2 regions of the Clostridium sp. X genome follow, and region 2 is predicted to be linked to the other one. Evidence: a T-box and tRNA genes for the amino acid it is inferred to sense, from the RefSeq annotation. Region 2 holds a T-box; the other holds one or more tRNA genes.

Region 1 (15,517 bases), 660 kb from region 2:
TGAAAATGTAGACAAGTTAAGCCTTATAGATGTAGACGATAATGATAATATCTATGTAGGAGAGCTTGAGGGGGATTATTTAAAAGGAGCTTCAAGGTTTAAAAATATATATTACGGAACAACTGGTGAAGACTCAGATAATTGGAAAAAGATTAGTTTAAATGAAGTTATAAATAAAAAAGATATTTATATATCAAGAGACGGCAAAATCTATATTAATGATAATCTAAAAGGAATTGTTAGAGAAGTAAGTTCAAATAAACAAACCTCATACAAGGGTATATTTGTACAGATGTATGACGATGGAATAGCTTCAATAAGTGACGGTAAGCTTATCACTGTAAAATTAAATTAATCTAAGTATAAATACACTAAAAGACCTTATTTCTATATTATAGAAGTAAGGTTTTTTAGTGTATTTATGTTTTTTATAGATTCTTTTGATATAATAAAAATATAAAAAAGTTAGGAGGCAGAGAATGTTTAGTAGTGAAGAAATTTTAAATACAATACTTCTTATACCGGGAATTCTTTTAGCATTTACTTTCCATGAGTACGCTCATGCATGGGTGGCATATAAATTAGGAGACAAAACACCTAAGTTTCAAGGAAGGCTTACATTTAATCCAATGTCTCATATTGATCCATTAGGATTTATAATGATTTTATTATTTAATTTTGGTTGGGCAAAACCAGTGCAAGTGAATCCAAGTGCGTTTAAAAATTATTATAAAGATGATTTAAAAGTATCTGTAGCAGGAGTTATAGGGAATCTAATAGCTGCACTACTGTCAAGTATTATTTTAATAATAATAGCAAAGGTTTTTTATCCTAATCAGGCATTTACGGAAATTTTAACTTTACTCAGTATAGCAGATAATACATTAGGATTTATACTATTTTCAATAGCATTTCTATCTATATATATAAATTGTATACTATTTGTCTTGAATTTAATTCCTATTCCTAGCTTTGATGGATTTCATATATTGAGAGATTTGTTTCCTAAATTCTTTTATAGAATTGAGGGTAAATTGTATAGATATCAAATGGTAATACTTTTTGCTTTTATTCTGCCTATTTTTGGCGGATATGCTTTAATTGATTTTATTTTAGATGGACCTGCATCATTACTTTTAGATTTCTTTATAAATATAGTTAGGTTTATACTTTAGTACTTACTTTGCATTAATGGAAGGAATTATGGAAGCGTAAGGAAAAAGTAGGAACTTTCGTATAAACAGAATTTTAAGCTATTAAAAAGAGCTAAATGGTTGTCTGGTAGATAGTATTAAAGTATAATATAAACTTAGGATAATATGAGAGTATAGTTTACTCCAAGGAGGAATAGATTAATATGAGACTAAGGAAGAAAAGATGGGCAAGACCTGAGCTAGAAGCAAGCCCTTTGTTTAAGTCTTTTGAAGAAGCAAAAGAGTTAAAGGGACGATGGAGAGAAGAGTTTAAGAATGATAATGATATATATTTAGAACTTGGCTGTGGAAGAGGTGGTTTCGCTGCTCAAGTAGGAACAAAATATCCAGATAAGAACTTAATTTCTGTAGATATAAAAGATGAGATTTTAGTATATGCTCTTAAAAACTTATTAAAGGCAGAGCTTAACAATGCAAGAATAATAGCGATGCAAATTGCATTTATTGAAGAGATTTTTGGAGAAAATGAAATAAGTAGAATATATATAAATTTCTGCAATCCTTGGCCAAAGGATAGACATAAAAAGAGAAGACTTACACATACGAAATTTTTAGATAAGTATAAAAAGTTTATAAAGCCAGGGACAGAAATTCATTTTAAGACCGACGACTTAGAACTATTTGATGAATCATTTGAATATTTTTCAGAAAGCGGATTTGAAATATTATTTAAAACTTATGATTTACACAATAGTGAATATGCAGAAGAAAACATTATGACAGAGTATGAATCAAAATTTAAGCAATTAGGGATAAAGAGTAATTTCCTTATAGCTAAATTAAAATAATAATGAGATAAAGAGTATATAAGATTAGTATTCAATCTTATATACTCTTTATTTTTTGTATAAATCTATGATAAGTCTATGTAAATTATTGTTAAAACCTCTTTACAATTGAATTTATTTATTTTAGAGATGATAGAATGTGGTTAATAAGTTCATTACTAAAATTATCTAGGTAAGGGGTAATATACATGAAGAGTATTATTGCAAAGTTAAAAGGAATAAAATTAGTTTCTATTAAAAATATGTTTTTAAAAGTTAAGTCGAAAAAAATTAAATTAAAAGATTCAAATAAAAAACCTAATAAATGGTTTAAAGACATTGGAAAACATAAAGATAATATAATCAGTAGAAAAACGAAAAATATATATGTTTTTAAGAGTATAGGAACTAAAATAATCATTCAAATTACCTTGCTTGTTATGATAATATGTTCTATATTAGGATTTATTTCTTATAGTAGTTCTTCTAAAGCTTTAAAAGATAGTATAAGTACAACTTTATTAAATAGAGCAGAGGATGGGGCAAAACTAATAACAGCATTAGTAGACGAAAATACAAAGTCTTTAAGTATATTCGCTACAAGACCAGATATTCAAAGTATGGATTTTAATACTCAAAAAACAGTTATGATAACTGAAGCTGGTAGAATGGGTTATAACAAGCTTAGCATATTAGGTAAAGATGGAACTATGTATTTTACAAATGGACTTAGTAATAAAATTAATTTATCTCCAGAAAATAAAGACACAAAATATTTAAGGGATGGATTGATAGGGAGAGCAAGTATTTCAAATCCCATACTAGGTTCAGGTGGACATAATAATTTAATACTTGGTATATCAGCTCCTATAAAAAATAATTCTGGAGAAGTTCTAGGTGTTATTGTTGCAGAGTTAGACTTATCTAAGTTAAATGTAATAGTTCAAAAGACAAAAGTAGGAGAAGAAGGATATGCATTTGTTATAGATGAAACAGGAGCAAAAGCAGCACATAAGGACATGAACTTAGTATTAAAAAGAGATAATGATATAGACAAAGCGAAGAATGATGATAGCTTTACTAAATTAGCGCAGATACAAAATAAAATGATAAACAAGGAGTATGGGTATGATTTATATTCTGTAAATGGAAAAGATATGATTATATCTTATGCTCCAGTGCCTAATACTGAATGGGCATTAGCTTTAACACTACCTAAAGATGAAGTTTTTAAAGAAGTAGATAAATTAAGAACTAATATTATCATTGGAACACTAGGATTTATAATTTTAGGAATTATAGTAGGAATAGCTTTTGCTAGAGATATAAAAAAGCCTCTTGTTAAAATGGAGAACTATGCTGAAAAATTAGCAGAACGTAATCTATCACATAGAATAAGTATAACGAGAAAAGATGAGTTTGCAAAGACAGCATATGCCTTAAATACAGCAGTGGATAAACTTGAAAAAGTAATTAATTTAGTTAAAGAGGAAAGCTGTAAAACGTCTAATTCTTCTGAGAATACCAATAGTATGATTAATGAAGTTAATAATCTTTTACAGCAAGTACAGGCTTCATGTGAGGAAATTACAGCAGGAATGGAAAATTCAAATAGTAATCTTTATGATATAACAGAAAAAACTCAAAAGGTTAAAAATGAAGTTGAAAATACTTTAAAAAATATAAAAAGTGGATTTCAAGCTGCTGGGGAAATAAAGGTAAAGGCTGATAATATAAAAAATAAAACTTATGAATCTAAGGATAGAATAGTGGATATATATAAGAATTCAAAAGAAGAGTTAGAAAAATCCATAAATGATGCTAAAGTAGTTAATGAAGTATCAAAAATGGCTGATAGTATTCTTGCTATATCAAAACAAACTAATCTTTTGGCATTAAATGCTGCTATTGAGGCTGCAAGAGCTGGAGAATCAGGAAAAGGGTTTGCAGTAGTTGCTCAAGAAATAAGAAAATTATCAGAAGAGACTTCAAGCACTGTTGAAGATATTCAAAGTCTTGTAAAAAATGTATTAACCGCAGTTGATGAATTGGCAATTTCTTCAGAGAATACTCTAGATGTTATAGAAAAAGAAACTATAAAAGACTATGATAATTTTATAAACATAGGAGAAGCATATAAAAGCGATGGAGATATAATCAAAGATATCATTGAAAACTTGACACAGGCAACAGATAATATTTCTTTATCTATAGATGATATAGTAAATAATATGGAAGAGATAAATATTTCAGTTAGTGAAGCTACTATAGCCTCTTGTAAAATAGGGGAAAGCATTAGAGAGATAAGTAATAAAAATGAGACTATTACAGGAGAGTCTAATGAAAACTCTATAAGTGCACATAGGCTATTAGAATATGTGAATAAGTTTAAAACGCAATCTATATAAAAAAATTACATAAATCATAAATGTAGAGATTTCTATATTTATGATTTTTTATTTAAAAGTATTAAGTTTCCCAGCAATGTACACACTATAATACAAATAGTGTATTTACTATGATTTAAAATAGTGAAGATGAGGGAGATTTATATGAATAAATTATCTGAGAATTTCATGAATTTTATAGATAAACTTGATGATAGAAGTTATCTCTTATCTATAATAGCATATAATGCAGCTCCGGCTTTAGGCAAAATAAAACCTTCATATCTTATAATATTTCATAATAAAGGAAAAAAGAAGCTTTATGATTTTTGGCAAAAGTATAAAAATAGTATAAAAGAAGAGCTAAATATAAAGTTTTTCGAGTTAAAAAGAATAGAAGATAGTGAAGTTGTCCTTTTTTATAATGAAGAACAGATAAAACTATTATTAGAAGAAGAGAGTAATTTAAATTTTCTTGAAAAATACGGATATAGTAAAAGTATGGATATAGATGAATGTTTACAGCATTTAAAGGAAAGATATATAAATTTGTGTCCTCATGAGATGGGAATATTTTTAGGATATCCTATAGAGGATGTAATTGAATTTATAGAGTTCCCTCATAAAAAGGCATTAATGTTTGGCTATTGGAAAGTATATAATAACTTAGAAAAAGCAATAAATACCTTTAACAAATATGATGAGATGAAAAATGAGGTTATAAAACTTATAGTAAAAGGAATACAACCATATAAGGTTATTACTAACATAGGCCTCAAATGAATATATAAATGAATTATAGATTTTTCTTGACAAAAGAAGAACTGATATTTATATTTTCATTATAATGTATATTTCTAAAGGTGGGTAAATATATGAAGTTTAAGGGGAAGATTGTCTTAATTACAGGAGGAAGTAGGGGGATTGGGAGGAGTATAGCTAAAGAGTTTTCTAGGCTAGGAGCATCCATAATCATTAACTATAAGAATAATGATATAGCAGCAGAAGAAACTTTAGAAGATATTAAAGCTATGGGTGGTTATGCAATAAGTATAAAGGGTGATATTAGTAGTTATGAATTTACAAATAGAATGATAAAAGATATAATACATAGATTTGGTAGAATAGATGTTTTAGTTAATAATGCTGCGGTATCTAAGGTAGGACTATTTATAGATATGAAAGAAGAAGATTTTGATAGTCTTATAGATACAAATCTAAAAGGCATTTTTAATACCTGTCATAATGCAGTCAAGTATATGCTAGAAAAAAGAAGTGGAAGTATTATTAATATATCATCTATGTGGGGACAAGTTGGTGCATCCTGTGAAGTTTTATATTCAGCCTCTAAGGGTGGAGTAAATTCATTTACAAGAGCACTAGGAAAAGAACTTGCAACCTCAGGAATAAGAGTTAATGCTATTCAGCCAGGTGTAATAGATACGGAAATGAATAGATGGATGTCAAGTGAAGAAAAGAAAGCTTTAGAAGAAGAAATACCTATGATGAAATTCGGAGAGGGAGAAGATATAGCTAAACTAGCTGTATTTCTAGCAAGTAATGAGTCTAAATACATTACATCTCAGATAATTACTGTAGATGGGGGATATTTATAAATCATTAATAATCTCTAGTCTCTAATCGCTATCAGACAAAACCAAGATTTTGATTTTAGCGATTAGAGATTGGTGACTAGTGATTGTCTTTAGAATCTATGACAAGGCTTTAGCGGGAGTAGTATCTATTAGATTAGAGTGCTCGTTGACTAAATCTTTCCCATCATATATGGTTATAGAATAAGAAGAAGGTAAGGAGTGAACATAATCAATAACATCTTGAGTCACAATACCACTTGTCATTACTATTCCATTTTTGATACCATCGCCTTCCATAGCTCCAAGTAACTTTCTAATAACTTCAATATCTATAAAGTAACTTGCATCATTTGAATATAAATATCTTTTACATTCAACATAGTGTACTTCAGTTCCACTTTTACATATAATATCTTTTCCACCGTCTTTACTTGGAGGAGTTATAATCACATCAGTATAACCTTTACTCTCAAGAAGTTCAGCACACCAATGTTCGAATTCAAGAGGAGATAGACTATGAAGGTCTTTTAGATTAATAGATCCTTGTTTTAATCGCTCGACATTTTCATATTCACTACGATACATTTTTAGTAAGTTTGTAGATTTTAAAACTAGCTTTATAAATTTAAATCCTATGATAATAAGGAGTATAGTATTTATAAATTTAAATAAGTTATTAAAAATCACAGCAAGATAGTAATACATAAATATTCACCTCTTTAAAATTATTGTGAAATTACATCTATTAATGAAAGATCTATAATATTCTTTTTTCTAATATCCCAGCAGGATTTAGATAAGCTAATTCCATCCATAAGTTGTATGTTATATTCCTTAGGAAGACTATTAACGTAATCCATAGCTTCTTTAGTAAAATATCCATTACTCATAACTATGCCATTGAGAATTTCATCATGTAGCATACAGCCAATAAACTTTTGAAGTTCTGGACGTCCTATTGAGTTATAATCATCATTGTTATTATTTTCTTTAGAATCTGATTGAATACAACTCACATATATCTTATTGAAGTTAGAATCACTACAAATTAGAGTTAATCCTCCGTGAAATGATTCAGATACAAAGTTGATATTAGCATAGTTATTTTTTGTTAGATAATAACTGCAGAATTCCTCAAACTCGCTAAAACTTAGCTGAGATAAGAAATGTCTGGAAGTTAATCCGTACATAAGTTTTTCTTCTTTGAATCTGTTTTCAATTTTATTATTAAAGGACATTAAATATTTATTTAGTAGTTTAAATAATATTAAAATCCCTATTAGTAAAAAAAACTTAGAATAAGTATTCATTTATACCACCTCATTAACTTTTATTTAAATTCTAGACATAATTACGGATTATATACATTTAATAAAAAAGTCTTATAACATTAATGAGTTTTTGTGTAGAAAAAACTAGTGTTTAATGTGGAAAAAATTGAAAAAAATTACTGAAATTCTATTGAATAGTAATTATTAATATGATAAACTTATATATAAAATAGAGCGATAAAAGTATCAATAAACCATCGCATTTAAGAAAAAAGGAGAGTTTTATAATGGCAGATAGAACATTAGTATGTAAAGATTGTGGAAAAGAATTTGTGTTTACTCAAGGAGAACAAGAGTTTTACAAAGAAAAAGGATTTGAAAATGATCCTGTAAGATGTCCAGAGTGTAGAAGAAATAGAAAGCAACAATCAGGAAATAATAGAGGATTTAATAGATAATAGCAAATATGAGAACTGTGTATACAGTTCTTTTTTTATTTATATTACCCCTTAGAATAATATTAAAAATCATGAATATATTTATATTACGATAAGACAAAAATTGTTAACCTCAGCAGACACATTAAGTAAATTGTTGAGAAAAGGATTAAAATTAACATTATTTAAGGGGGTAAAAGAATGTACGAGCTATCTGGAAGTTTAAGAAGTAAAAAAGGTGATTGTGGTATAAAAGAGTTAAGAAGAATGGGTGAAATACCTTGCATATTGTATGGTGGAAGTTTAGGTGAAGTACCCTTATCATTAGAAAAAAATCAGGTAGAGAAGTATATGTTAAGATATGGACAAAACAGTATAATGAATATTAAATTAAATGGTACTATAGTAAGAGGTTTAATAAAAGAAGTTCAAAGATCAGTGCCTTTAAATAACATAATTCATATAGATCTTAAACAAATAGATGGAAATGAATAAGTAGTTAATTAAGTAATTAATTAATATATTAAGAGCAGTGGACTTAGATAAGAGACTAGGTTTGCTGCTTTTACTTTTATCATAAGTTATAAAAAAGTTATTACATAAAAAACTATTTATATTTTGTCTTCGTAGTAAATAATAAAATAGGAATCATTGCAATGAACCTTGTTAAAAATAGAGTAGTGGAAGGTGAAAGAAATATGAAAAATAAAAAATTAAGTGTAATTATAGCAAGTATGATAATCGTTACAAGTTTAGTTGGGTGTAGTACTGTAGTATCTTATAAAAATGAAAATGGATTAGGACTAGAAAATGCCACTGTAAAAAATGGAGTAAATATTTATAATGTTAATCAAGATAAGGAAGGTAATAAGTTAAATATTATTGTATCTAATCCATTAAACTCAAAGGTTAAATTAACTTTTGGAAGTACTCAGGAATATGATTTTATTTTATATAATAAAGAAGGTAAGCAAATATATAAATGGTCTGATGATAAAGCTTTTGGAGAGATGATAGTGAATAAAGAAATAGCAGCAAAAGGAAAATTAGAGTATAGCATAGATTTATCTGATTTAAAGTTAAAAGCTGGAGAATATAAGTATGAATTTTATTTAGTGGCTAATGAAATGAGAAATATACCACACAAAACAGGTAAATTAATAAAGAAGGATAACTCAGGAATTGCATATTTCCCTTTAAAATATGAAGTGAAGAGTACCAGTGGTAAGGAATTAATAGTAGAAGTTAAAAATCAAACTGAAAATCCTATAAAACTAACATACACAAGTGGACAAAAATTTGATATGAAATTTTATAAAGATGGTAAACATGTGTATACCTGGTCGCAAGATAAGAACTTTATACAAATGCTCTCTGAAAAGACATTATTACAAGGAGAGAGTGAAATTTTTAATATTAACCTAGAAGAACTTCCTTTGTCAAAAGGAGTATATGACTATGAATTCTATTCTGTATCAAAGGAACTTTCAAGTGTCCCAACTTTAAAGGGCAAAATCACGATAAAGTAATTTTAAATGTTCGGTAGAGTGTAACTTTACCGAACATTAACTTTTTCAGTTTATAGGAAATTATAAGTATATCCTTTTTTTGTATTAATAAAAGAGTAGTCACTTAAATTTAAAATATGGTAGAATATACTTATATAATAATGAAAAATAAAATAATTATAAAAGTATTATGTGTTTGAGAAAATATAAAAACTTATGAAGTGATTATAAAAAAATACAGTAAACAATTATATGAGGAGAATTTTTATGAAGAAAAATGCACCTGAAATAAGTGGAAATTTAAGAAGTCATATGATCCAAGTACCTAAGGTTATAAGAGATGCAAGTGGTATAATAATTTTAGGTAAAAGAATAAAGTCTTTAGTTTTTAGTACTGACGTAGCAGTAATAAGAAATACTAATGCAGATGCAATAATGGCAGTATACCCTTTCACTCCTCAACCCCTTATAACAGCAGCCCTAGTTATGGCAGCAGATATACCGGTATTTTGTGGTGTAGGAGGAGGGGTAACTACTGGTAAAAGAGTAGTAAACTTAGCATTAGATGCTGAGTTTAAAGGAGCTATAGGAGTTGTATTAAACAATCCTACCCCTAATGAAGTATTAAAGAGTGTAAGAAAAACTATAGACATACCAGTAGTTGTTACTGTAGTTTCAGAGTATGAAGATATACAAGCTAGAATAGATGCAGGAGCAGATATTTTAAACGTATCAGGAGCTAAAAGAACTACAGATATAGTTAAAGGAATAAGGTCTAAATTCCCCAATATACCTATAATAGCTACGGGAGGACCTACAGAGGATACAATAAAAGCGACTATAGAGGCTGGAGCTAATGCTATTACCTTTACACCTCCATATTCCGCAGATCTTTTCTCGGAACTCATGGTGAAATATAGAAAGGTACATAAGGATGAAGCTATGGAAGAATAGTTTCATATAAAATATAAGACACATAGTGTGATACTATGTGTCTTATATTTTATATGTTATTTTCCGTAGTATTTCATTACCTTTTTAACATAATCCTTTGTTTCAGAAGGAAGTTTAGATATTTCTTCTATAGTATCTACACCACGTCTTCTAAGGGTTCCTGGACCTGCATTATATGCAGCAAGTGCTAACTGCTTTGAGTTGCCGTGCATTTCTAGCATGGATTTTAAATATCTAGTTCCTCCATCAACATTTTGTTCAATGTCATAGGAATTAGTAACACCAAGCTCACGAGCAGTACCAGGCATTAATTGCATAAGCCCCTGAGCACCAGCGTGAGAAGTAGAGTTAGGATTGAAGGAAGATTCTTGCTTAATTACAGCCATTATTAATGCTTTATCTATTCCATACTTTCTTGAAGCTTTATCAACAGCTTCTTCTATAGTAGTATTATTAGTTTTAATTGATGTATCAATATCTTTATATATATTAGTAAGTCGTTCATTACCAGCATATCCAAGTTGACTTAAATCAGCTTCTCTAAAGCCAAGTTTACTCAAATCCATATTTCCAGCACTATCTGTTGATGCTTTTAGAAGTCCCTCCATTACTAACTGAAAAGCAGGGGAATCACCAGCTGATTGTTTAAACATTTCTGTCATTAACTGAAATTGCATAAATTGTTCAATTTGCTTAGAATTATTTACTTCCATAATTTCACCAACCTTTGTTTGTATATAAAAGTTTTACTATCTATATATATCGAAAGCTAATTAGAAAACTTTAGCTTAAGTTAGTGATTTATATAAAAATAATGAGTTATAATAATAATAGGAATAATATGGTGAATTTAATAATGAGCTAGTTTTTAATAAACTAAGCTACCTAATTAAGGAGAATATTATGATAAAAAAGATTAAGAAGATAGTTTATATAATAGTTTTAGCAATGATAATGTCAAGTTGCACTCTAGTTAAAGAGGAGAAAGAAGATATACCTAAAGTACCTGAAGTAGTTGAGGTGGAAAAAGATGATCCTATAAAAGAAAAGATTAATGCTATGTCTATAGATGAAAAGATAGGACAGATGTTTATTGTAGGCTTTGAGGGATATGAAGCTGATACTAAAATAAAGGATCTCATTGAAAAAAGATATGTGGGAGGAGTTATATTCTTCGATAGGAATATAAAAGGTTCTAATAGGCTTCTGCAGCTTATGAATTCACTAAAAGATTTTAATAAGAATAATAAAGCTCCTTTATTCATGTCTATAGATGAGGAAGGAGGTAGAGTATCCAGGCTTCCAAAGGAAATAAAAAGATTCCCAAGTAGTATGAGTATAGGTAAGACAGAGGATAGTAATATTTCTTTTCAGGTTGGAGAGGTTACAGGAGAAAAATTAAAAGCTTTTGGTTTTAATATGGATTTTGCTCCGGTACTAGATATATATAGTAATTCTAAAAACAAGGTTATTGGAGATAGAGCTTTTGGAGTAGAACCAGAGAGGGTTAAAAAACTTGGAGTTGCAACAATGAAAGGCTTATCAGAACAAGGGGTTATCCCTGTAGTAAAGCATTTTCCAGGACATGGTGATACTACAGAGGACTCACATTTAAAACTTCCTGTTGTTTATTATGATTATAATAGACTAGAGAGCTTTGAGTTAATACCCTTTAAATATGCTATTGAAGAGGGAGCCGATGCTATAATGATAGCTCATATTCTACTTCCTAAGCTAGATAAGGACTATCCAGCATCTATTTCAAAGCATATAATTACAGATCTACTTAGAAATAAGCTAAATTTTGATGGGTTAGTAATTACAGATGATATGGAAATGCAGGCTATTGCAAAACACTATACAATTGAAGATGCTGCTCTAAAGTCAGTTAAGGCAGGCTCAGACATTATTTTAATATGTAAGAATTACGAAAATTCCATAAAAGCAATAGATAAAATAAAGCTTTCAGTGGTAAAAAATGAGATTTTAGAAGAGAGAATAGATGAGAGTGTCTATAGGATTTTAGAGTTAAAAAGTAGATATAAAATACAAGACAGAGATATAAATAATATAGATATTGATTCTCTAAATACAAAGGTAGAAGATGTATTAATCCAAATAAAGTATAAATAGTTTTGCATAAAAGTTAAAAAAAACAAGGAAACTTATCCGGGTGTATCTTTGGGTGAATTTGTTACCTATACTGAGAAAAGTAAAGAATAAAACATATAAACTACAGTATTGGAATATAGCTTGTTTTATGGAAATAAAAATTATGATAATATATGTTTTGTGTTAACGATACAAAATATTTGGGGGTATAGCTCAGTTGGGAGAGCACCTGCCTTGCACGCAGGGGGTCAAGAGTTCGAATCTCTTTATCTCCACCATTTATGGGTCTATAGCTCAGCTGGTTAGAGCGCACGCCTGATAAGCGTGAGGTCGATGGTTCGAGTCCATTTAGACCCACCAAACAATTTAATATGCGGGTATGGTTCAATGGTAGAACGTCAGCCTTCCAAGCTGAACACAAGGGTTCGATTCCCTTTACCCGCTCCAATAAAAAACTCATCTTCATATGAAGATGAGTTTTTTATTGTTTAAAGAATTTAAGCAGGTATAGGTGATAGGCCCCTAAAATTAACGTTTTAATCCACTTTATGGTATAATATTAATTAGAGATTATAGGGGGATGAGGAATTGAAAAAATATAAAATATATATATTAATTGCTATATTTATTATATTTAATATGAAAATGTATTTTCATATAGTAAGTCTAAGGCAAGAAGTGAGTAATATAAACAATAATATAAATAGTCTAGATAGGAGCATTAACAACATAAGTTCTTCTGTATCACATACTGTTAATCAGATTGTTGAAGAACAAAAGTGGGTTCGAAATATAGATTATAGTATCGTAGATATAAGTAAGAATTTAGACAGTGTTACTGTTAAATTTAAATGGAGTATGCGTGAATTAAGTAAGGATTATAAAATGTATTTATTATATACGGGAAAAGATAATAGTAATGGGGATAAGTGGACTGAAGTAGCTGCAGAAGATTTAGGAAATTTAAATTATAGTACTCAGATAACACTACCCTATGAAAATAATTATAAATTTAAGATAATTGCCAAGAATAATGATAATAATATAAGTGAAAATTTAACAGAGATTAACTTCTTAGAAAGCTTAAGTAACAGGGTTGATATACAAGCTATGCCAAGAGAAAAGAGTACTTCAGCGAATAAAGTAAACTTTAAATTTGAAGTTAACATTACAAGCGTAACTGATTTGTATCTAGCTCCAGAGAAATTAGGTAAAAATATAAAACTTGATGAGAACTTATTAAAACTAAAGAATATTAGAGTAAAGGTCTATAGTAATGATGAGCTAAAGAAGGAAATTGAAGTATTAAAGGATGGCAAAATAATAGATTCTAATGCACGTTATGAGATAGAGCCTTTTGAGGTGCGTGAGGGACATAAATTAGAAAGAATTAGCTATAGCACAAACCTTCAGTATGAAAATGCATTATATAGTTATGAAGAAATAGAAGTAATAGTAGAGGACTATTTAGGAAGAAAGTATACAAAAATAAGTGACAAAATGTAATTATAATGTTAAGAGCCTGCCTCTTAACATTAATTACGTATAGAGAGGAAATTTATATAGGTATGGAATATAAAATTTATTATAGATCTGAAGTGGGAGTAATTGAAATTACAAGCTTAGAAGATGCTATAACTAGAATTGATTTTGTTGAAAAAGAAGGAGAAGTCACTGAAACTCCTAAAGTACTACAGGATGCTTATGATCAATTAGATGAGTACTTTCAAGGAAAGAGAAAAGATTTCAATCTTAAGCTAAATATTGATGGAACAGATTTTCAAAAGAAAGTCTGGAGAGCATTATCTGATATTCCTTATGGAAAAGTAGTAAGTTATAAGGATATAGCCATAGCTGTAGGAAATGAAAAGGCAGTGAGAGCTGTAGGGAATTCAAATAATAAAAATAAGATTGCTATAGTTATTCCTTGTCACAGAGTTATTGGAAGTAATGGAAAATTAGTAGGATATGCAGGAGGATTGCATTTTAAGGAATGGCTTTTAGAACATGAGAAAAAATATAAATAAAGTACTAAAAATAAAGGAGATTATGATGAAGACAATATTATGTTATGGAGATTCAAATACTTGGGGATATAATCCTTTAAATAGATCTAGATATCCAAAGGAAAAAAGGTGGAGTAGTGTTCTACAAAAAGAATTAGGAGAAGAATTTGAGGTAATTGTGGAAGGCTTAAATGGAAGGACAACTGTGTGGAATGACCCAATAGATGGTCAATATAAGAACGGTAAGACCTATCTTTTGCCTTGTTTACATACTCATAAGCCTATAGATATAGTTATAATTTATCTTGGAGCTAATGACTTTAAATATAGATTTTCAGTTAATTCTTTTGACGTATCAAAAGCTGTTGAAACTCTTGCCAAAATAATAAAAACTAGTGGAACAGGACCAGAGGAAGGAAAATCACCAGAGGTACTAGTAGTAACACCACCTGCTATAAGAGAATTAAACGAGCAAAGAGGTGTTTTTATGGGGGCAGAAGAAAAGTGCAAAGATATATCAGAACAGTTTAAAAATATATTTGACAATAGGCAATACTATTTATTAGATTCAAATGAAATAATCTCAACCAGTGAAGTAGATGGAAGTCACTTAAGTGAGGAAAGTCATTATATTTTAGGAAAAGAGCTTGGCAGAAAGATTAAAACAATTTTCACCTAGACCAATCAATAATAGCTACATAAGGTTGAGAATTGGTTTGTTTGTGATTAGTATTTAGTATTGTAAAACTCAAGTAGCAGTATGCTTATATATAAAAGTATAAAATGAAAAAACTTAGGAGGATTCTAAAAGAATCCTCCTAAGTTTTTTATATAGTGACTAGCGACTAGTGATTAGAGATTAGAGATTAGCTACTATTTTAGTATGCTTTTCCCCAGTAAACCATTTTCTTAGCTTCCTTGCCACAGCAAATACATTTCTCAGAAAGCTTTTCTTGCTCAAAAGGCATACATCTTGAAGTTATTCCTACAACTTCTTTTAGCTTTTCTTCACAAGCTTTTTCTTCACACCACATAGCTTTTATAAAGCCAGGTTTAGTGTCAGCAATTTCTTTAAGTTCATCAAAAGTTGTTGCAGAGTAAGTTTTTTCTTCTCTGTGTTTTAAAGCGTGTTCATACATAGCATTTTGAATATCTTCTAAAAGCTTTGGTATTGCAGTTTCAAGATCATTCATTGATACTACTAGCTTTTCACGAGTATCACGACGTACTAGGACAACTTGATTATTTTCTATATCCTTTGGACCA
Region 2 (15,517 bases):
CGTCATAATAGTCATTATATTTTGACTCCTTATTTGCTTCATCTATTATAGTTTCAATTCTCATAGATGTACCAGTCTTTCCTCCAACCTCAATATTATCTATATACGCTCTCTTACCAGTTCCATCTTCATTTGCTACAACTTCTATCATTTGCTTTTTTAAAAGGCTTGCTGTAGATTGACTTATAACTTGATTTTTTTCAGTAGATACTTCTTCAGCAAGGTTATTATTATTATCTACATATGCATCTATAATATATGGCTTTATATATATGCCTTTATTTACCACAGTATTTGGTATACTTATAGCTTCAATAGGAGTTATTCTTGTTTTTTGTCCTATATAAGCTTGTCGACTATCCCCTCCATCATCTTTAGCTTCTTTTAGGTTTAATTCCAGATTGCCTTTTTCTTCCATATCAAGATTTAAAACTTTTTCATATAATCCATGATTTCTTGAAAGTTTATCAATATTTTTAATACCTACATCTTCACCAATTTGAACAAAAACATTGTTTGAGGATTTTATAAAGGCATCTTTTATATTCTTACTTTTTTTGTCTTCATGTTCCTCAAACAATCCTCCAAAATTTTTATGTTCATATAATTTACTTAAAGATAATGTATTTGTTTCTATACCTGCTTCTTCAACTAAAACTTTAAATATAGATCCTGCAAAAAAACCATTTTGAGTGCTAGCTCCAATGTTTACATTGGGTTTACTGTCATCTTTTTGAACCATAGCCTTTAATTTACCTGTATCTGCCTCCATTAAAATTACCCCTATTTGATCAAACTTATTATATGGTGCAGTTGTTAATGTTTTTTTTATATTTGTTTGCAGATATTTATCTATAGTAAGTCTAATATTAATATTATTTTCAGGCAGTGCTGTAAATTCACTAGTTATATTTCCATTAACATCTTTATTAAAAACATTATAAGACTCTTTATTATTCTTAGTTTTATTTACTATTTGCATTTCTATAGAGTCTTCTGACTTAGGCTTTAATACACCCTCCTCTATTCTATTAGGATTTGTAATTAAATTCTCTACATTCCACCAAGAATTTGCTTTATCAATGGATGAATACTTATATGAGTAAAATCCATTTACTCCTGTTACTTTTTTCACACTATTATATGTGCTTTCATCAATTATCCACTTTATTTTTGAGCTTTCATTTTTCAGAATCTCTTTATCAATATCATACTCAGGATTATAACTTTTTAATATTATCTTTAGAGCTTCTAAATCTTCATCCTTAGAATATTTATTATTTAAGGAATATGTAAATGGATCGATAACTGCATAATATACTTGAGAATAATTAAGTAAATCCTTACCATTACAATCTAGTAATAAATAATTTAATTCTGATGATTTTTCTTTATACTGATATTGATTCTGAACCATAAGTGCCAGATCTTCCGATTTAAAATATTTATAATTCACTATTCTTATAGATAAAATCACAAATAAAGTTAATAATATACTAAAAATTATGTAACATCTTTTCTTATCTAATTCATTTAACATAAAAACACTCCTTCCAGCTAAATTTTAGCCCGGATAGAAGTGTTTTATTCGTTAATTCATAGATTATTTATTTTCTGGATTTTATAAGTATATCTTTTGCTCTCAACTTAATATCTGTAATCACTGTAAATATCATTTCAGCATTTCTTGCTGCCTCAATACTTTCTCGATTTTTATTTCTCATATCTTTTAAGCTTACTTCAAAGCTATCTCCTTCTGGTCTTAAAACTTCAACAATATCCTCATTGAAAACTCTATTTTTTTGCTCAATAGTAGCAATATTATTTTGTTCATCGTATTCTTTTACAACACCTATAATATCATACTCTCTAATATAAGATGATGATTCATAAATTTGTTTGTCTGTTTCTCCAAAATAAAACCCAGTACTGTATTGTCTATGACTTGGCTTCATTAAGTACTCCATCCACTTTGAATTTAATTTATATTCTTTTGGATTTAAAAAGTAAGCATCTACTGCTTCTCTATACGCCTTCACTACCGAAGCTACATAAAAAGTACTTTTCATTCTTCCTTCAATTTTAAAGGAATCTATCCCTGCCTCTATTAGCTCTGGAATGTGCTCTATCATACATAAATCCTTAGAGTTAAAGATATATGTTCCTCTCTCATCTTCATGAACTGGAAAATACTCTCCAGGCCGCTTTTCTTCTACTATATTATATTTATATCTACATGGTTGAGAACAAACTCCTCTATTTGAATCTCTACCAGTCATATAGTTAGATAATAAGCATCTTCCTGAATATGCCATACACATAGATCCGTGAACAAACGCTTCAATTTTACAACTTTGTGAAAGCTTTGATCTAAGTTCTTTAATTTCATCTAGAGAAAGTTCTCTTGCAAGAACAATTCTTTCTACTCCATTTTTATGCCAAAACTCAGCGGATTTATAATTAACATTATTAGCTTGTGTGCTTAAATGAATCTCTAAGTTTGGCGCTACTTCTCTTGCAGTCATTATAATTCCAGGATCAGATACTATAATAGCATCCACACCTATTTCATATAACTCTTTTAAATAATCTTCAAGGCCTATCAAATCCTCATTATGTGCAAAAACATTAATAGTAACATATACTTTTCTGCCTCTATCATGAGCATATTTTATACCTTTTTTTAAGTCTTCTACACCAAAGTTATCTGACAATGCTCTTAAATTCAATTTACTTCCACCTAAGTAAACAGCATCTGCTCCAAAATCTATTGCAGTTACTAATTTTTCTAAATTGCCAGCTGGCGCTAATATTTCTGGCTTAATCATCTGAATCCCTCCTTGTAGTTACTGCTATACCATCTCCCATAGGTATTACAGAGGTTAACAAGCTTTTATCACTGGAGATTGTTTCAAGATAACTTCTCATTCTTTTAACTATTGTGATCTTCCTTCTTTTCACTAAATCATCAGATGCAACCATTCCTCTAAAGAGAACATTATCAGCAATTATTATTCCGTCTTTTTTTAGCAACTTTAAGCAGTATGGCATAAATTCATTATAATGCCCTTTTCCAGCATCCATAAAAATGAAATCATATTCATATTTCAGAGTTGAAAGTACTTCTAAACAATCCCCTTCAATTACCTCTATTTTATCTTCTAATCCTAAATCTGAAATATTTTTTCTTGCTATATCTATCATTTTTTTATCTCTCTCTATAGTCGTTATAAGAGAGGTATTATTAGTTGCTATGTTCATCAGAATTGATGAGTATCCAATTGCGGTTCCCAACTCTAATATTTTTTTAGGCTTATGAATTTGAATCATTAGTTTCAAGAAATTAGCTACTTCACTTTGAACAATTGGTACATTATTCTCATGAGCATACTTTTCTAATTCCTTTAATATCTCAGAATCTTCTTTGACTAAACCTCTAATATAGTCTACTACATAATCTTGTGATATCCCACTCATAAAAATCCCTCCCAAATAACTTCCAACTTACTATCTACAAAAGAAAACTATTTTATTCTATTTTTATATTTTTGTTTAGCTTTTAAAAAGTCATTGTAGTTCTTTGTAAAATAATGTCTTTTATCATCTTCTAACACATAGAATACATAATCTGTGTCATCTGGTTTTAAAGCCGCCTTAATGGATTCTTTTCCTGGACTACAAATAGGTCCTGGAGTAAGTCCTGTAACTTTATAAGTGTTGTAAGGAGAATCTATTTTTAAATCATTTAGACTTAAACTTTTTTTATGTTCGCCTATAGCATATATAACTGCCGCATCTATTTGAAGCATCATTCTCTTAGAAATTCTGTTTTTAATAACAGAGGCTATTTTACTTCTATCATCATCTACTCTTGCTTCTTTTTCAATTAAAGAAGCAATTGTTATAACCTCTGATATGTCCTTAATATCATTCCCGTCTCTTCCTATTTCATCTATAACATATTCAAATCTTTTAATCAGCTTTTCAATTATCTCAATTCCATTAGAATTCTTTTTTAATTTATAGGTATCTGGAAATAAATATCCTTCCAATGCATATCTTACCTTGGAATTAGCTTTTATGTAGTTTGGGAGATTGTACTCCTTACAACTCTTTAAAAATTCTTCTCTTTCAATAATCTCTTTTTGTTGTAGTAAATCTGCAATACTTTCAATATCGTACCCTTCTGGTATGGTCACTTGAACAAAATCTTTATGTTCCGTTCCAGTGTTTAGCATATTTATAAATTGCTGAATTGACATATCCTTTTTTATGCTGTACTCACCTTGTTTGATATTGGTATTAAATCTAGAGAGTTTAATATATATTTTTAATAAAAACTCATTTTTTATCAAACCTTCATCATTCATTTTACTAACAACATTAAGTAATGAATCTCCATTGTTTACCAATATTTGAGATTCATTACTTTTGTTAGTAAAAGGATAATTCATGTCATATTTTAGTTTATTTCCAAGAAAAATTAACAAAATAACTAACGTAATTATAATGACTAATTTTTTCCTTTTCATTACTACACTCCATATTAATTATTTATTTCTTGAAGCTCTTTTTCTTTCTGTACTATCTAGTAATTTTTTTCTCATTCTTATAGTTTTCGGAGTAACTTCAACCAGCTCATCTGCAGCTATAAATTCTAAACATTGCTCTAAACTCATTTGTACTGCTGGTATAAGTTTTAATGCATCATCAGAACCTGAAGATCTTGTATTACTTAAGTGCTTTTTCTTACATACATTAACATCAATATCTTCAGCTCTTGAGCATTCACCAACAATCATTCCAGAATAAACTGGTGTAGCAGGTGTTATAAATAATCTTCCTCTTTCTTGAGCATTAAATAGTCCATATGTTATAGCTTCTCCTGTTTCAAAAGCTATAAGTGATCCTCTAGTTCTATCTGGTATATCTCCTCTATATTCTTCATATCCTTCAAATACATGATTCATTATACCATTACCTTTTGTATCAGTCATAAATTCATTTCTAAAACCAATTAACCCTCTTGCTGGTATATTAAATTCTAGTCTAGAGTATCCATTAACAGCAGAAGTCATATTAACCATTTCTGCTTTTCTCGGTCCTAACTTTTCCATTATAACTCCCATAAACTCCTCTGGAACATCTATAGTAAGATACTCTATTGGTTCATGTTTTCTACCATTTACTTCACGGAAAATAACAGATGGCTTTGAAACTTGAAATTCATAACCTTCTCTTCTCATTGTCTCAATTAAAATTGATAAATGAAGTTCTCCTCTTCCACTTACTTCAAATGAGTCTCCTAAGTCGCTCTCTTTTATTCTCAAGCTTACATTAGTTTCTAACTCTTTAAATAGTCTGTCTCTCAAATGTCTTGAAGTTACATATTCTCCTTCTTGACCAGCAAATGGTGAATCATTAACCATAAAGTACATACTAAGAGTCGGTTCATCAATGTCTACAAAAGCTAAAGCTTCTGGATTACTTGCATCTGCTATCGTCTCCCCTATATTAATATCTGGAATTCCTGATACAGCAACTATATCTCCTAATTTAGCCTCTTGAACCTCTTCTCTTTTTAGTCCATTATATACATATAAATTTGATATCTTAATAGTTCTCTTTGAACCATCTTTTTGCACTATTGCTACTTGTTGATTTCTTGCTATACTTCCTCTTGCTATTCTTCCAATAGCTATTCTTCCTACATATTCATTATAATCAATTGTAGTAACTAATAATTGAAGTGGTTGATCTATATAACCTGTTGGTGCTTTTACATTCTTTATTATAGCATCAAACAATGGAGTCATATTTTCACTTTCATCTTCTACTTCTTTCTTTGCAAAACCATCTCTAGCAGATGCATAAACTATAGGGAAATCAAGTTGCTCATCATCAGCTCCAAGTTCAACAAACAGATCAAAAACTTCATCTATTACTTCTTCTGGTCTTGCATTAGGTTTATCAATTTTATTTATTACAACTATTGGTCTTAATGATAACTCTAAAGCTTTTTTAAGAACAAATTTAGTCTGCGGCATCGGTCCTTCATAAGCATCAACTACTAATAATACACAGTCTACCATTGTAAGAACACGTTCAACTTCTCCACCAAAGTCAGCATGTCCCGGTGTATCTACTATATTTATTTTAACTCCACTATACATTATAGCAGTATTTTTAGATAATATAGTTATTCCTCTCTCTTTTTCTAAATCATTAGAGTCCATAACTCTCTCTTGAACTTTTTCATTTTCCCTAAACACGTGACTTTGTCTAAGCATCGCGTCAACTAAAGTTGTCTTTCCATGGTCAACGTGAGCAATAATTGCTAAATTTCTAATATCATTTCTAGTGAATAATTCCATTATATTTCCTCCCAAATAAAAATTGGATACACTTAGTACCCAATTTTATGATTAACATATCTATTCTAATGCTATATGCTTAAAAAGTCAATCTTTGTAGTTTTTTTATTATTTTTTGTCATCTAAATCCTTAATATCAAGCATATTTCTTCAATATTTTTCAATATATTTAAATAAATACTAATTATAGCTTAAATAAATTCTATCTACACTTCCATAATTATAGGTAATATCATAGGTTTTCTCTTTGTTCTTTCATATAAAAACATTCTTAATACATCTTTAATCTTAGACTTAATAGCTGCCCATTCAGTAATAGCTCTTTCTTCACACTCTCTTAAAGCATCTCTTACTATAATTCTAGCCTCTTCCATCAAATCTTCTGACTCTCTTACATATACAAAACCTCTAGATATTATATCTGGTCCAGCTATAACTTTTCCACTTTCTTTTGCAATTGTTACAACTACAGTTAAAATACCATCCTGCGATAAGTGTCTTCTATCTCTTAAAACTATATTTCCAACGTCACCTACACCTAATCCATCAACAAAAACTTGCCCTGATATTACAGTACCATTTTTTCTTATCTGATCTCTAGTAATTTCTATTACATCTCCATTTTCTGCGATCAAAATATTTTCTTCCGGCATGCCCATTTTAAATGCTAGTTCAGCATGTTGTTTTAACATTCTATATTCACCATGTACGGGTACAAAAAACTTAGGTTTTACAAGAGTGTGCATTAATTTTAATTCCTCTTGACATGCATGCCCCGAAACGTGAACATCTGCTAAAGCTTCATAAATTACATTCGCCCCTTGTTTAAACAGTAAATTAATCACCTTTGAAACTAGCTTTTCATTACCCGGTATTGGAGTGGCTGATATTATAATCATATCACCTTCAACTATACTTACTTTTTTATGGTCTGCAGAAGCCATTCTCGAAAGAGCTGACATGGGCTCTCCTTGACTGCCTGTAGTTATAATAGTTATTTTATCATTAGGATATCTTTTAATATCATCTATACCTATTAGTATTCCTTCATCAAAGGTTAGATAACCAAGTTCAGAAGCTACTGCAACTATGTTCTCCATGCTTCTTCCTGATACTGCAACCTTCCTATTTTGTTTTGAAGAAGCAGTAATTATTTGCTGAATTCTATGAATATTTGATGCAAAAGTAGCCACAATTATTCTACCCGTAGCCTTTGCAAAAATATTTTCAAAAGCTTCTCCTACTGTTCTTTCAGACATTGTATAACCCGTTCTCTCTACATTTGTACTATCTGCCAACATAATAGCTACACCTTTTTTCCCTAATTCTGCAAATCTAGCTAAGTCGGCAACTTGGCCATCAATAGGTGTGTAGTCAATTTTAAAATCTCCTGTATGTAAAATTACTCCTACAGGTGTATGAATAGCAAGTGCAGCAGCATCTGCTATACTATGACTTGTTCTAATAAATTCTACTGATAAATGTTCAAGTTTTATAATATCTTTTGGTTGAACACGATTCAAAGTTGATGTAGCTAAAAGACCACTTTCCTTTAATCTATTTTCTACTATTCCCAGTGTTAACTTAGTTCCATACACCGGTATATCTAGCTGTTTTAATACATACGGTAATGATCCTATATGATCTTCATGCCCATGTGTTAGAAATATTCCTTTTACTTTTTCTCTATTTTTTGTTAAATATCCAATATCCGGTATTACTACATCTATTCCAAGCATCTCGTCATCTGGAAATTTCAGACCACAGTCTATTAAGATTATCTCATTTTTATACTCAATAACCGTCATGTTTTTTCCTACTTCCCCTAGACCGCCTAAAGGAATTATCTTCACTTTATCTTTCTCCTTTTTCAATACCCTACCCTCCTTTAATTTCTTTTGATTGATTCTTTATCTGTTTTACTTTTCTAAGCATTCATTACAAACGCCCAGAAATTTTACACTATGATTCTCTATTCTAAATTTATATTTACTTTCAACATTTTTTTCAATACTATCTAATAGGTCCTCTTCAACCTCTAGAACCTTACCACATTGTCTACAAATTAAATGATGATGATGATGAGCTTCTTCATTATCTAGAAGCTCATATCTGTTACATCCATCATCTAAATTGATTTTACAAAGAATACCTATATCTTCAAGTAATTGAACTGTTCTGTAAATTGTAGCTAACCCTATCTCTGGACACTCTTTTTTTACGAGATCATACATTTCTTCTGCAGTAAGATGATTCCCCTTATTATTTAGAACAATATTTACTACAGCTCTTCTTTGTGGAGTTAGTTTATAGCCTTTTATTTTTAACTGTTCTTTTAAATTTTCAATTTGTATTGGAGACACATTATACATCTTAATACCTCATTTCGTTATTGAAAACACTTATTCATTTAATTTCTAAAACACTAACCACAATCAAGTTTAATAGTAATTATCATTTCATGTCAACTGATAATCATTTGTTATACTAATTTAAAGATTCATTTTCCATCATCAATGTTTCATAGGCTTCTGCTACCATTGCAAATTCTTGTTCATCTTCTATTGTTACAAATATTTCTTCTCCATCATCATCATTTTCAATTCTTAGAGCAACTGCATCTGCATCCTCATCATCAACTGGAGCAACTATTACATATTCATCATCTTCAATATCAAATTTCATTACTAATTCAAATTCTATTTCATTACCTTCATCATCTTTTAATACAATTGTGCTAAATTCATTTTCCATTTTTTTTAATCTCCTTCTTATTTTTATTTTATATACTATCTAGATATCCTTGCAAAATATAAGTAGCTGCTATCTTATCAACTATTTTTTTCCTTTTTGCTCTTGATAAATTTGCTTCTAACATTGCCCTATTTGCTGCAGCTGTGGTAAGCCTTTCATCCCACATTTTTATCGGTATAGTTATATTTTCTTCTATTAAACTACAGAAATCTAGAACCTTTTGCCCTTGCTCTCCTAGCGTTCCATTCATGTTTTTAGGTAGACCACAAACAATACTTTCTATACTATATTCTTTACAAATCTTAATTAGCTCATCTATATCATATTCATTATTTTTTCTATTTATTGTAGTTATACCTTGAGCCGTAAATCCTAAAGGATCACTTACTGCTATCCCTATAGTTCTATCTCCAACATCTAAACCAAGTATTCTCATAAAGTTCTCCTTACGTTATATTCGTATATTCTTAAAATAAAAATGCCCATAAGGGCATTTTTATTTAATAGATAAATAAGCTTTTAGTACCTCTTCCAGAAGTTCATCTCTTTCTAATTTCCTAATCAATGCCCTAGCCCCATTATAATTAGTTATGTAGGTAGGATCACCAGAAATCAGATATCCAACTAGCTGATTTATAGGATTATATCCTTTTTCTTTAAGAGAATCATTAACTTGAGCTAAAATTGTCCTTGTCATATCTTTTTTGTTTTTTAAAATATCGAATTGCATAGTATTTTCGTTAATTCCCATAACTGCTACACCCCTTTTTAGAATTGCAGTTCTCCTTTGTAACTTTGCTTAACTTTATTATAAACCATTTTTATTAAAAAGTATACTATCTTACTAAATCTTCCATTACTTTTTCTACATTACCTATGGCTTCATTTAACTTTTCTGGCAACTTACCACCAGCTTGAGCCATATCTGGTCTTCCACCACCGCCACCACCAGCGATTTTAGCTATTTCTCTTATAATAGTACCACAATGGATTCCTTTAGAAATTACATCTTTTGTTGCCATAGCTATGAATTGTACTTTATTCTCACTTGTACTTCCTAATACTACTACTCCACTTACTATCTTATCCTTTATTTTATCGCATAAGTCTCTTAATGCCTCTCCATCAACATCATTCAAAGCACCAACAGCTAATTTAATTCCATTTACTTCTTTAATACTGCTTAGAATATCACTTTCTGAATTTCCAGCTATTTTTGACTTTAATTGTGTTATCTCTTTTTCTTTTTCTTTAATTTCTAAAGTTTGTTGATTTAATTTATTTATTATATCTTTTTCTGAACACTTAAGAATTTCTGAAACATCTTTAATAAGTTCATACTTACTATTTATAAATCTTAAAGCCCTTGTTCCAGTAATAGCTTCTATTCTTCTTATTCCTGCTGCTATACCGCTTTCTGACACTATTTTGAAAATACCTATTTTCCCAATATTGTCTATATGTGTTCCACCACATAATTCCACACTAAAATCTTTAACTTTAACGACTCTGACTTTTTCTCCATATTTTTCATCAAATAATGCTGTTGCCCCAGAATTTCTTGCTTCTTCAAGTGTCATCTCATCAGTCTTAACTTCATAAGTTTCCATTATCTTTGCATTTACTAAATCTTCTACTTTATTTAATTCTTCTTGTGTCACCGCAGCAAAATGTGCAAAATCGAATCTAAGTTTTTCATCATCAACAAAAGAACCCGCTTGATGTACATGTTCTCCTAAAACTTCACGTAGAGCAGCATGAAGCATATGTGTAGCACTATGATTTTTTGCAATACGGTCTCTTCTCTCAGTATCTACTTTAAGTGTAACTTCTTCTTCTACATTTACACTTCCTTTTAAAACTTTTACAAAATGAATTGTTTTTCCACCAATATTTTTTTTACAGTCCTCTACTACTGCCTCAAAATTTTCATTAAAAATAATCCCTTTATCTCCTGCTTGCCCTCCCATTTCAGCATAAAACGGTGTAACTTCAGAAACAATTACTCCTGTTGATCCTTCTTCTATGGTATTTACAAATTCATCATCTTTTATAATAGCTACTATTTTTGAGTTTAAATCTAATTTATCATATCCATCAAATCTTGTGTCTATATCTGCTGATATAGAGTCTAAAACCGTTACATCTGCACCCATATAAGTATGTTCTGCTCTTGCAGCTCTAGCTCTATCTCTTTGAATCTTCATCTCTTGATTAAAACCGTCAATATCAATACTTAAACCTTTTTCTTCTAATATTTCTTGTGTTAACTCAAGTGGAAATCCATAAGTATCATATAATTTAAATACTTTATCTCCATTTAGGATTGTTTTATTAGATTTTGCAATTTCATCAATATAGTTCATTAATATTTCAATACCTGAATCTATAGTTTCTCCAAATCTTTCCTCTTCTAATTGAATAACTTTCTTAATATATTCTTTTTTATCTTTTATTTCTGGATAGGCTTCTCCATAATTATCTTCAACTGTATCTACTATATTATACAAAAACTCTCCACTAATTCCTAACAAGCGTCCATGTCTAGCCGCTCTTCTTAACAATCTTCTTAATACGTAGCCTCTTCCCTCATTCGACGGAAGAATACCGTCACCAATCATAAAGGTAACACTTCTTGCATGGTCAGTTATTATTCTTAAAGATATATCTTTAATTTTATCTTCTCCGTACTGAACACCCGCTATCTCTGAAGCTTTGTCACAAATACTCTTAATTGTGTCTACATCAAATATTGTATCCACGCCTTGCATAATAGTTGCCATTCTTTCTAATCCCATTCCTGTATCTATGTTTGGGAAAGCTAATCTATTATAATTACCTTCTTCATCTTTATCAAATTGTGTAAAAACTAAATTCCAAAACTCTACTGCTCTATCTGCATCAGATTTTACTTCAAAATCATCTGCAGAAATTATTTCTCCTTCATCCTTATAAAAATGGATTTCCGAACATGGTCCACAAGGTCCTAAACCATGCTCCCAAAAATTATCCTCTTTTCCTAATCTAAAAATATGTTTAGGATTAACATCTGTTTTAGAAGTCCAAATATCGTAAGCTTCATCATCGTCTAAATAAATAGTTACATATAATTTATCCTTAGGTAATTCCAAAACCTCTGTCACAAACTCCCAAGCCCAAGGAATAACTTCATTCTTGAAATAATCACCAAAAGAAAAGTTTCCTAACATCTCGAAAAAAGTAGCATGTCTTGATGTCTTTCCTACATTTTCAATATCCCCTGTTCTCACACATTTTTGACAAGTAGTTATTCTTTTACTTGGTGGAGTTTGTAATCCTGTAAAGTAAGGCTTTAATGGTGCCATTCCAGCATTTATAAGCAAAAGACTTTTATCATTTTTAGGTACTAGTGAAGAACTTTGAAGTCTTAGATGACTCTTATTTTCAAAAAACTTTAAGTATGCCTCTCTAACTTCATTTAATCCCATCTTTAACATTTGTAGTTACCTCCATGTATTATATTTGTATAAATTAATCAGTTAGATTATTAAAATTATAATTTATAAACAAAAAAACCTCCATTCCCAATAAGGGACGAAAGTTTCCGTGGTACCACCCTAATTATATATACAAAGTAAATCAAAGTATATATCTCTTAAAAGTTATTATAGCTCATAGATAGCTTCAATAAACATGCCAAGAAGTTCACACCATCCACTTCCTCTCTGAATGACAATATATTATTTACTTATTCTAATCATCGCTTACAAATTATATAATTTTGTGCAATATGTTTAATAATAAAGATATATTGATTATAAGAAAAAAAGATATTTATGTCAATATTGGATATATTGTAAAACTTTTTTTCTAGAACAAATAGTAATTTAAATCCTCATATATAACTTTTAGTATTACACTTACAGGCACTGCTAAGACCATACCCCAAAAGCCTCCTAATTCTCCACCCACAAGTAAAATTAGTATTACTGCTAAGGGATGCATACTTACACTATCTCCTGTTATTTTAGGCGATAATATATTACCTTCTATCAATTGAACAGAGTACAATAGAACTGCTGTATACATGGCAGTTTTAGTGGATGTCAAAAGTGCTATTATTATAGGAGGAATCATTCCAAATATAGGTCCAAAGTAAGGAATTATGTTTAATATTCCATTTAATATAGAAAGCATAATGGGGAATTTCACTTTTAATACAACTAATGCTATAAAAGTTAGTATACTAACCATAATACATAGCATAAATTGACTTATAATATATCTTCCTAAAATTTTATCAATATCTTTATTGATTCTTTTTATTATATTTCTTCCTTTCAAAGGACATAGCATAAGAAATTTGTTTTCTATATAATCAGGATCACTTAAAAAATAATAACTTACAATTGGAACTACAACAAATGCTAGTGCATTTTCTCCTATATCGGCCGTTGTTTCTAACATCCTATTAACCATATTTGAGAAAGAAGTATTTAATTTACTGTATATTTTACTTAAAATAGAATGTACAGTTTTATTATTTTCTATTAGTTTTAACTTATGGTATAGCATACTGATATATCCTTCTATTTCATCTAAAGAACTTCCTAAACTTAGGCTTTCTTTAAATACTGAAGGTATTAACACTGTAATTATCAGAATTAAGCTTATAATCACACTTAGCATTAATATTAATGAAGAAATTTTAGTACTTATTCCACTTCTAATTAATACCTTTTGTATAGGCTTTAAACTATAAGATAGTATAAACGAAAATATTAACAAAAATGCTATATCATTAATTATATTTACATTAATTATTACTAACAAAATAATTACAACTACAACAAAATATATTAGAGGTTTAATTAACTTACTTCTACTCAACTTAAGCATTATTATTCACTTCCAATAATTCATGTGAATTGGTTGTAAAGCATATTTTTTTAGCATCTCCAAAATATAAAATATTTTTATCTCCAAGTATTAAATCCTTTATAAGAAGTATCTTCTTTCCATGCAATAGATTGTGAATAAATCCTGCAGATATCACTAATCCTTTAATTCTAAAGCTATTTATGTCAAAAATTATATCTTCTACCATACCTAAGATGTCTCCTTTATGATCTAGTACATCCATTCCTTTAAAATTAGAAAGATTTAATAATACTTCTTCTCCAGTTTTTTTAACTATCATATTATTGTTGAAAGTTAATATATCTTCCTTTAAAACACTAATTACTTTTTTAAACATTCGAGAAGGAGTAATACTAAATCCTACAACAAAACCTTTATTGAAATTTACTAGGACATCTCTTACAAAACCAATTTTTCTCCCATTTATATCTATAGTATCCATGAGAATAAAATCTTTACTTCTATACATAACATTCTCCACTCTAGCATATTTTATCTTTATTTTACCCAAATATAAAAGAAATATCCTGATAAAATCATTTATGAATATGTATGGAAAATAATTATAAAAACTAAAGAACTCCATGAAAACATGGAGTTCTTTTAAGTAATCTATGATTTTATATTAGGAAATATACTTTTCTTATACTATAAAAGTTCATTTATAAAAATTTCTATAAAGCTAAATTAATGTCCATGAACTTCATGATGAACATGATCAGAATGATTCTTCGTTGCCCAAGGCTCCATACCATTCTTTATTCTATAGTCATTTATTGCTTTATGGATTGCTTCCTCAGCAAGTACAGAACAGTGCATTTTAACAGGTGGCAACCCCTCAAGAGCTTCAGCAACAGCTTTATTACTTAATTTCCAAGCTTCTTCTACTGTTTTTCCCTTAACAAGTTCAGTTGCCATACTTGAAGATGCGATTGCAGATCCACATCCGAAAGTCTTAAATTTTATATCTTTAACTATATTATCTTCAATTTTTAAATATATCTTCATTATATCTCCACATTGAGCATTCCCAACTTCACCTACTCCGTTAGCATCCTCAAGTTCTCCAACATTTCTTGGGTTTCTAAAATGATCCATTACTTTTTCAGTATACATTTTTAAATTTCTCCCTTCTCTTTTAAGAATTGTTCCCAATACGGTGACATTTCTCTTCTTCTCTTAATTATTTTTGGTAACTCACTTATGAGATAATCTACATCTTCTTCTGTCGTTGTTGAACCAAGACTTAATCTTAAAGAACCATGGGCAACTCCATGAGATAATCCTATAGATAATAGTACGTGTGATGCCTCAAGATCCCCAGATGCACAAGCACTTCCTGTAGACGCATATATTCCTACATCATCTAAATCTAATAATAAAGTCTCTCCTTCAACTCCTACGAAACTTATGTTAACATTTCCCGGTAACCTTCCTTGCCCTTTTGGTCCATTTAATTTAGCATGAGGTATTCTCTCTAAAAGTTCATC

Evidence for each region. The T-box of region 2 lies ahead of alaS (alanine--tRNA ligase). A T-box ahead of a tRNA ligase gene usually reads a tRNA of that ligase, here a tRNA-Ala.
Region 1: it encodes a tRNA-Ala, which carries the amino acid that the T-box ahead of alaS (alanine--tRNA ligase) is inferred to sense. The anticodon was not compared.

The regions. Positions count from the first base shown of each region.
Region 1 covers NZ_CM146912.1:256,423-271,939, reverse strand. Annotated here, with positions in the region: gene ACX0KU_RS01300 (hypothetical protein) at 1-355, shown strand, start outside; gene ACX0KU_RS01295 (site-2 protease family protein) at 480-1,175, shown strand; gene trmB (tRNA (guanosine(46)-N7)-methyltransferase TrmB) at 1,358-2,002, shown strand; gene ACX0KU_RS01285 (methyl-accepting chemotaxis protein) at 2,191-4,389, shown strand; gene ACX0KU_RS01280 (DUF3793 family protein) at 4,534-5,151, shown strand; gene ymfI (elongation factor P 5-aminopentanone reductase) at 5,244-5,984, shown strand; gene ACX0KU_RS01270 (restriction endonuclease) at 6,081-6,668, opposite strand; gene ACX0KU_RS01265 (restriction endonuclease) at 6,689-7,273, opposite strand; gene ACX0KU_RS01260 (zinc-ribbon domain-containing protein) at 7,522-7,692, shown strand; gene ACX0KU_RS01255 (hypothetical protein) at 7,873-8,166, shown strand; gene ACX0KU_RS01250 (BsuPI-related putative proteinase inhibitor) at 8,370-9,200, shown strand; gene ACX0KU_RS01245 (hydrolase) at 9,447-10,133, shown strand; gene ACX0KU_RS01240 (lytic transglycosylase domain-containing protein) at 10,190-10,846, opposite strand; gene nagZ (beta-N-acetylhexosaminidase) at 11,037-12,266, shown strand; tRNA gene ACX0KU_RS01230 (tRNA-Ala) at 12,448-12,523, shown strand; tRNA gene ACX0KU_RS01225 (tRNA-Ile) at 12,529-12,605, shown strand; tRNA gene ACX0KU_RS01220 (tRNA-Gly) at 12,619-12,692, shown strand; gene ACX0KU_RS01215 (hypothetical protein) at 12,834-13,751, shown strand; gene ACX0KU_RS01210 (methylated-DNA--[protein]-cysteine S-methyltransferase) at 13,814-14,272, shown strand; gene ACX0KU_RS01205 (SGNH/GDSL hydrolase family protein) at 14,253-14,930, shown strand; gene proS (proline--tRNA ligase) at 15,130-15,517, opposite strand, start outside.
Region 2 covers NZ_CM146912.1:2,703,505-2,719,021, forward strand. Annotated here, with positions in the region: gene ACX0KU_RS13655 (penicillin-binding transpeptidase domain-containing protein) at 1-1,540, opposite strand, end outside; gene ACX0KU_RS13660 (peptidase U32 family protein) at 1,608-2,828, opposite strand; gene ACX0KU_RS13665 (O-methyltransferase) at 2,821-3,477, opposite strand; gene mltG (endolytic transglycosylase MltG) at 3,525-4,532, opposite strand; gene typA (translational GTPase TypA) at 4,551-6,374, opposite strand; gene ACX0KU_RS13680 (ribonuclease J) at 6,581-8,248, opposite strand; gene ACX0KU_RS13685 (Fur family transcriptional regulator) at 8,294-8,746, opposite strand; gene ACX0KU_RS13690 (DUF1292 domain-containing protein) at 8,862-9,128, opposite strand; gene ruvX (Holliday junction resolvase RuvX) at 9,157-9,564, opposite strand; gene ACX0KU_RS13700 (IreB family regulatory phosphoprotein) at 9,625-9,879, opposite strand; gene alaS (alanine--tRNA ligase) at 9,965-12,604, opposite strand; T-box leader at 12,695-12,877, opposite strand; gene ACX0KU_RS13710 (AI-2E family transporter) at 12,978-14,006, opposite strand; gene ACX0KU_RS13715 (PRC-barrel domain-containing protein) at 13,999-14,496, opposite strand; gene nifU (Fe-S cluster assembly scaffold protein NifU) at 14,715-15,143, opposite strand; gene nifS (cysteine desulfurase NifS) at 15,146-15,517, opposite strand, start outside.